Regions from separate parts of the Neobacillus phoenicis genome, predicted to be linked through region 2. Evidence: a T-box and tRNA genes for the amino acid it is inferred to sense, from the RefSeq annotation. Region 2 holds a T-box; the other holds one or more tRNA genes.
The links. The T-box of region 2 lies ahead of AA0X95_RS10755 (glycine--tRNA ligase). A T-box ahead of a tRNA ligase gene usually reads a tRNA of that ligase, here a tRNA-Gly.
Positions count from the first base shown of each region.

Region 1: it has a tRNA-Gly gene. The T-box ahead of AA0X95_RS10755 (glycine--tRNA ligase) is inferred to sense a tRNA for this amino acid. The anticodon was not compared.

Region 1 covers NZ_CP154847.1:4,706,755-4,710,975, reverse strand. The annotation lists gene AA0X95_RS24090 (IS256 family transposase) at 1-944, shown strand, start outside; gene AA0X95_RS24085 (hypothetical protein) at 1,894-2,376, opposite strand; tRNA gene AA0X95_RS24080 (tRNA-Gly) at 2,581-2,654, shown strand; gene AA0X95_RS24075 (B3/4 domain-containing protein) at 2,744-3,409, opposite strand; gene queG (tRNA epoxyqueuosine(34) reductase QueG) at 3,527-4,221, shown strand, end outside.
Region 2 covers NZ_CP154847.1:2,098,857-2,103,077, reverse strand. The annotation lists gene AA0X95_RS10765 (pyruvate, water dikinase regulatory protein) at 1-142, opposite strand, end outside; gene AA0X95_RS10760 (helix-turn-helix transcriptional regulator) at 180-809, opposite strand; gene AA0X95_RS10755 (glycine--tRNA ligase) at 958-2,343, opposite strand; T-box leader at 2,441-2,629, opposite strand; gene recO (DNA repair protein RecO) at 2,680-3,432, opposite strand; gene AA0X95_RS10745 (YqzL family protein) at 3,467-3,610, opposite strand; gene era (GTPase Era) at 3,771-4,221, opposite strand, start outside.

The DNA.
Region 1 (4,221 bases), 2.6 Mb from region 2:
TTCCTCGTACCAGAGACGGTGAATTTTCTACTTCTATCTTTGAAAAATTTAAACGCTGCGATCAAGCTCTAATTCTTTCTATGATTGAAATGGTTGTAAATGGTGTTTCTACACGTAAAATCACAAAAATTGTAGAGGAATTATGCGGGAAGAGTGTGTCCAAATCACTTGTTTCCAATCTAATGAAGACCGTAGACCCCATCATCAACGACTGGAGAAACCGTCCACTTAACGTTCATTATTATCCATATGTGTACGTGGATGCTATGTACATTAAAGTTCGTGAGAACGATAGAGTAGTTTCTAAAAGTGTTCATATTGCGGTTGGAGTTAGTGAAAGCGGTCATAGAGAGATCATTGGCCTCAAAGTCAATCACACCGAATCCACTGATAGCTGGACTTCCTTCTTCGAATACTTAAAGTCCAGAGGTCTTCAATCCCCTAAAATGGTGATTTCTGATGCTCATGGTGGCTTAGTTACCTCCATTAAAGAATCATTTTTAGGAACTTCATGGCAGAGGTGTAGTGTTCATTTTTTAAGAAATATCATGGATACTATGCCGAAAAAAGGTACTGCTGAGGCTCGTCAGGAATTAAAAGACCTCTTTCAAAACTCAGATTTAAGTGTGGTAAGAGACTTGAAAAATCGCTTTGTAGAGAAGTATCAAGATACCAAGGGATTCGCAAAAGTAATTGAAACATTAGAAAATGGCTTTGAAGATGCAATCCAATTTCATTCACAGCCGGTCCAGTATCATAAGCACTTACGCACAACGAATATGCTAGAGCGCTTAAACCAAGAAGTACGGAGAAGAGAAAAAGTCATACGTATTTTTACAAATGATTTTTCCGCTATCCGAATAATTGGATCCGTATTAATGGATATTGAAAAAGATTGGAACAAAAATAATGTTCCTTACCTCAAGAAAACAAATGAAAAATAACTCTCTACTCAAGTGGAGTGGAAAAGCCTAATTTCGAATTGACATCGAGCCTCCAGCGGGCATGATGTAACGCCAGGAAGCCAGGAGTTTAACAACACCTGGCTTGCCCTCCTAGGCTATCATGCCCGCCTCTCAATGTAAATTCGAAATAATATAGTTCACCTTACTAATTTTTTTATTGATCGGAATCATTGTTGACACTTTTACACAATTAAATGGACTTGACTGTTCTATGAGCCCAAATTGCCTGATGGAGAAGGGTTACGGTCGCATAGACAGGCACTATGAACCCGAATTGCCTGATGGAGAAGGGTTACGGTCGCATAGGCAGGCTCTATGAACCCGAATTGCATGAAAGAGGAGGGGTTACGGTCGCATAGAAGGGTTCTATGAGCCCGAAATGCCTGATGGAGAAGGGTTACGGTCGCATAGGCGGCTCTATGAAACCGAATAGCATGAAAGAGAAGGGGTTACGGTCGCATAGACAGGCACTATGAGCCCGAATTGCTTGATGGAGAAGGATTACGGTCGCATAGAAGGGTTCTATGAGCCCAAATTGCTTGATAGAGAAGGGTTACGGTCGCATAGAAGGGTTCTACGAGCCGAACTGCCTGATGGAGAAACAAAAACACCTTGCTTGCCTTCCACCTCTAGGAAATTATGCCAGCCTCACAATGTAAACTCAAAATGTAATTCACCTTACTTAATTTTTTTATTAGTAGAAACCATTGTAGACACTTTTACACAATTAAATGGACTTGACTGTCTACGTGCCCCCAATGATTGATAAAGAAAATGGTAACGTAGAAACGATCAACGTTACCAATATCAGTAACAAACAGGGAAAACGTTACGTAAACACGCCAAAGCCCTTCAACAGGTAGTAGTACAAAATTGCCCACAAGCAAGAATAAAGTAACCATATAAAATAAAAAACGAGCATTGCCCGTTAATTGTTTTCTCCATATTTGGTTACGCCGAAATAATCACTTGTTGCGTATTTGTTATATTTAACATCTAAATCATGAAACATCCGATGTACATCAATCAAATAAGAAACATCCTTTGTTTCATCTGCCTGTTCCAATAAATCATGAGTTACCATAAAATCCGATTTTAAATCTGGATCAACAACCGATTCAATCATTTTATTCAAGTTCTCTATGTAGTCTTTATATTTGTTATGAAAAAGAGAAAAATTAAAATCTTTACTTCTTCCCCAGCATAACTCTTCATTCCAATAATTATGATTAATTTTAATGTATTCCCCAATATCCGCTTCGTTTACATTCGCTTGTACTAGCTGCTGAACAGGCAATTCATTTGAGGCAGCTTGGTAAGACTTGAAATAAATCGTAACAGCGGAACCAATCACTATAGCTATGAATAAGATTGTAGAGAGAATGATCGGTTTCCTTCGAATAAAGCTCACCTCACTAGAATAGTAGTTAAAGATTTTAATATAGAGTAGCAAATTTTTTTAATGATGTCATTTAAAATGGGAATAAATCAGTCATATGTTTTTTGATGTTATTCGACAAAATTTGCGTTATCCTCTTGACGAGTCCAAAAAAAGTGTGTATTATTGTAAGGGTCAACTCGTTCAATTCGTACAATAAGTTGTCACAAAATATATGCGGGTGTAGTTTACTGGTAAAACCTCAGCCTTCCAAGCTGATGTAGTGGGTTCGATTCCCATCACCCGCTCCATACATATTAACTAACGCAGTGTATCGTTACAAAGAGAACGATGCATTGCGTTTTTTTCTTTTTACAGAAAAAAAGATGCCTGACTGGCATCATGTAAGAATGTGGTAGGATGCTTCCCCGCCATGTAGTTGAACAAACATATTCATTAAAGATTCTGTTAGCTTCTCTGCGTTATGATGATCAGTGGATGGTCTTAAATAGATAAGTTGAAGAGCATGTTTTGTTTCTACCGAAACAGGGGCTCTATCAGAATCCACAAAAGGACTTCCAAATGGGCCGTTCTCATCGGCTGATACAATAAGATGCGCCAAAGAATTTAAACGCCCATTTAAGCCCACGTATTCCTCTTCTTCGTCCCCAAAGCGAATACTAACGGGACCATTCAAACATTCTTGGTCGTAAATACCGATAGGTACTTGGTATTGTAGAGAGAAAAAATTATTAATATCGATTGCACTTTGTACAGACGAAAGATAATTCTGTTTCTGTATCCTTCTGTATAAAGCTTCGACAGATGGCCGGTATCGGTTCGGGTCCTTACCATTCTTTTTAAAAAGCGTCCTCCATTCCTTAACCCCAGGTAGCTCTGTAACAGGTGTATTTTCTAAATCAAAATAAATAGACTCCTGGAATAGCTGGAGCCTGCCTCTTAACATTTGAGGTGAATCTCCGACCATTATATTTTTATATTGGATAACACCTAGTTTAAAGTCAGGAATTTGTTTCTTTATTTCTTGTGAGAGTTGAATTTCCAACGATTCCACCTCCAAATTTCATTTAAAATAGTTTATCATAAATAGAAGTGCAACCAATAATTTAAACAATCGGACCACAACTAATATAAAGAAACTTTGGGGGAAGGAGGAACCCATTTGGATGTCAAACAATTAAAAAAAGACCTAATTGCTTACAGCAAGGAAATTGGGATTGATAAGATCGGTTTTACAACCGCAGACGTATTCAGTGAATTGAAAAATAGATTAATTAGACAACAAGAACTAGGCTATCATTCGGGTTTTGAAGAGCCAGATATAGAGAAACGCGTGACACCTGCTCTTTTAATGGAGGAACCACGTTCCATTATTGCGATTGCCCTTGCCTATCCATCAAAAATGAATGAACGTGTAGCAGGAAAGAAGGGTGAACGAAGAGGATTCTTCAGCAGGGCTTCTTGGGGACTCGATTATCACCATGTTTTACGTGACAGACTAAAGAAACTTGAAGAGTTTATTTTAACAAAGGTCCCAGAGGCAAGGTTAAAATCAATGGTCGATACGGGCGAGCTTTCTGACAGGGCCGTTGCCGAGCGAGCTGGAATCGGATGGAGTGGGAAGAACTGTGCCATAATTACTCCAGAGTTTGGATCTTATGTCTATTTAGGGGAAATGATTACAAGTATACCATTTGAACCGGATACACCTATTGAGGACCAGTGTGGTACTTGTACGAGGTGTCTAGATGCTTGTCCTACGGGTGCATTAGTCCAAGGGGGACAGATTAATGCACAGCACTGCATTTCTTTTTTAACACAAACAAAAGAGCTAATTCCAGATGAATTTCGCGACAA
Region 2 (4,221 bases):
CAATATGTTCCTTGTCTTCCACGTAGGGAAATCTTTTTAATGTCATACCAGACCCATTAAATTGGGTTATTGCCGCTTTGGTCACTAATTCTGCTGTTTCTCCAACCGAATCAGACACTACATAAATAATTGGTAAACTCATTCTCCCCCAACAGCTCCTCTATTCAAATTATCTAACGTCATTCATCCCCTAAAGCAACAAAAGCTTTAGTTATATTCGTTTTCGTTATTCTGCCAATTACTTCAAAACCCTTTTCAGTTCTTTTAACCACCGGAAGTGCATCGATTTGTTTTTCAATTAATTTCTTGGCAATATCAATCAGTAAATCTTCCCGCTCACACATTGTAATATTAGGCATCCTGGTCATAATAATATTAACAGGTATACTTGTAAGTTCCTGCTTCCCAATACTCGCTCTTAGCAAGTCCTTTCTTGAAAGAACACCTACTAAAAGAGTGCTTTGATCAACTACAAATAATGTTCCCACATCTTCAAGAAACATTGTACAAATAGCGTCGTAGACCGAAACATTCTCATTCACTACAACAGGAATGGATTGATAATCCTTCACATAGATTTTTTGAAGGTTTTCTGTTAATAATTGGGCTCCTGATTTTCCCGTATAAAAATATCCAACACGTGGTCTGGCATCAAGGAAACCAGCCATCGTTAGTATGGCAAGATCAGGTCTTAAGGTTGCTCTGGTCAAACTTAATTGATCCGCGATATGCTCTCCTGTTATCGGCCCATTTTCCTTTACTATTTGTAGAATATGTTCCTGGCGTTTTGTCAGTTCGATTGTCCTCACCACCCTTAGTATAGATTCCTAATGAACCCTATTCCTATGATAACGTTATACTTTAATAGAAATATTATATACTAATTATCTTAAAGGCGGAAGCATCCCTTTAATGACAAAAAGGTGTGGTTTCCCACACCTTTATTTATTGCATATTTTAAAATACCATTTTCTCCTGAAGGAAGCTGACTAGGTCCGCGATTGGGATTCTTGTTTGCTCCATGGTATCGCGGTCTCTTACTGTTACCATTTGATCTTCTTTTGAGTCAAAATCATAGGTAATACAGAACGGTGTCCCAATTTCATCATGGCGGCGGTAGCGTTTACCGATAGAACCAGCCTCGTCATAATCAACAGTAAAGTATTTAGATAATGTAGCAAAAACTTCCTTTGCCTCATCAGATAACTTCTTGGATAACGGAAGAATGGCTGCCTTAAACGGTGCTAGTGCAGGATGAAAATGCATAACTGTTCTTGAAGTACCATCTTCAAGCTCTTCTTCTTCATATGCATCAATTAAAAATGCCAATGTAACGCGGTCCGCACCGAGTGATGGTTCGATACAGTAAGGAATATACTTTTCATTCGTTTCCGGATCAAGGTAATGGAAATCCTCACCCGAAAATTCCATATGCTGTTTCAAATCATAATCTGTTCTTGAAGCAACGCCCCAAAGCTCACCCCAGCCAAATGGAAACTTATATTCAAAATCAGTTGTTGCATTACTATAGTGAGAAAGTTCATCTTCAGAATGGTCACGCAATCTTAAATTTTCTTTTGTAAGTCCTAGTGAATCTAACCATCCCTCTGCGAAGTTCTTCCAATAATCAAACCACGTGAGCTCATCACCTGGTTTACAGAAAAATTCAAGCTCCATTTGTTCGAACTCACGTGTACGGAAAGTAAAATTACCTGGTGTAATTTCGTTACGGAAGCTTTTACCGATTTGAGCAATACCAAATGGTAATTTCTTTCTCATGGTACGTTGCACATTTTTAAAGTTTACAAAAATCCCTTGAGCTGTTTCAGGTCTTAGGAAAATTTCATTGGTGCTTGACTCAGTAACCCCTTGGAAGGTTTTAAACATAAGATTAAACTGACGGATGCCTGTGAAATTATGACTTCCACAATCCGGACATGCTATATTATGCTCTTTAACAAGCTCTTCCATTTTCTCAAACGGTAAGCCATCAACAACCATTTCAATACCTTTTTCATCAAGAGCATTTTCAATTAATTTATCAGCGCGGTGACGAGCTTTACAGTTTTTACAATCAATCATTGGATCATTAAAGTTCCCAATGTGTCCAGACGCTTCCCATGTTCTAGGATTCATCAGGATACTCGCGTCTAAGCCTACATTGTAAGGAGACTCCTGAACAAACTTCTTCCACCATGCCTGTTTGATATTGTTTTTAAATTCAACGCCTAATGGACCGTAATCCCAAGTGTTTGCAAGACCACCATAAATTTCTGATCCTGGAAAAATAAATCCTCTGTGCTTTGCATGTGCAACAATCTGCTCCATCGTAACATTACTCATTTTTATTGCTCCTTCTCTAAAAAATATCTAGCCTTAGCGCCTTTAAAACAGGGGAGCCTTCAAGCAATAAAAAAACTCCCGCCTCTATGCTTATTAGCATAGGGACGAGAGTTACCCGCGGTTCCACCCTATTTGCTGCTTGTAAAAGCAGCCTCCTTAAATGTGCTTTATCAACACTTAATTGCTCAGGAACGCCTTCATTAGTACCCTATACCCTAGCTCTCACCACCCTAGGTTCGCTTTTATAGAGAGAAATCTAATTACTCTTTTCCGTCAATGCAAATATTTTATTATCCAAAATATTAACCAAAACTTCTGCTATTGTCAACATAGCTATCATAAAAGATTACGAAATTGATCCATGGAGTTAAGAAATTTCTTTGTTTTTAAGTGCAGTCCTGAGTACTCTTCATAATAAGCGTTAATCACATTTTTTAGTTCAGCCTTTGTTTCTGCTTTTACAGATATATTTCCTAGTCTAGAAAGATCAAAATAATAAAATAGCCTTAATAATTTAACGGTAGCTGGTGATAATTTAAAATGGTACGGATCTTTTTCTAAACATCTATGGCAAATGAATCCGCCTTCCCGAATGGAAAAAGAAAAATGTCCGTCTGTACTGCCGCAAACGGAACATTGATTCAAGACTGGATATAATCCCATGACATTTAACATTTTCATTTCATAGATATTCATCAGAATATCAGGTTCATAACCTTCGTTCATGTAGTTCAATGTTTGTAAAAGCAATTCAAAATGAAAAGGGTTTGGTTTTTTTTCTTCGGTGCATTTATCAGTTAATTCAACAATATAACTCGCATATGCAGTTAAGAATATATCTTCACCAATTGACCTTAAAGAAGTAGCAATCTCCCCCTGCTGGAGACTGCCTAATCCAGATCCTCTTTGTACCAAAAAATAACCATGTGTAAAAAGCTGGGTTACGGAAGAAAGGCGGCTGTTGGGCTTTTTTGCTCCTCGAGCCATAACACCTACCTTCCCCCATTCCCTTGTAAATAATGTTATTATTTTATTGGTTTCACCATAATCAGTTGTTCTAATGACGATGCCTTCACACTTTTGAAGCATAAATGTCACCTTCTAAAGTAGTACGAAGACAAACTTATGAAACGGGAAAATCGATTTGTGCTAGCTCATCATTCAGATTTCCGGGTATTTCTTGGTTTTCCTTCTCAAGCTCTTTGAAGAGAAGATATGTGTCAATATTACCTGTTTGGAGGAATACTTTCCACGTAAAATCCATCATCGAAAACCCCACCTTTCAATATTTAGACTAGCTTTAATTCAATCCCAAACCTTACATTTATCATAGCCTGCCTGCGCAAAAATCATAAGACGAAAAAATTGTTAATGTTGTCCATGCATAATCTGATCTATATCGTAATATTTTAGTTAGGGTTACTGACTCAATATTCGTCCTCGTTAAAGCCATAATCACGAAGCTGGGACATTTTGTTACGCCAATCTTTTTGAACTTTTACCCATAACTCTAGGAAAACCTTTGAACCTAGAAGATTTTCAATATCTACCCTGGCTCGCTTTCCAATTTCTTTTAACATACTTCCTTGTTTTCCAATAACAATACCTTTTTGTGAATCTCTCTCCACAATTACAGTTGCCATAACATGAATGATATCCTTGCCCTCTTTGCGCTCCATTTTGTCTAATACAACGGCTAAAGAGTGAGGGATTTCTTCTCTCGTTAAATGAAGTGCTTTTTCCCTAATGAGCTCTGTTATGATAAACCGTTCCGGATGATCTGTTACTTGGTCTGCAGGATAGTACTGTGGTCCCTCTGGTAAGAAGGATTTTATTTGATCAAGAAGGCGCTCTACATTATTTCCTTCAAGAGCCGAT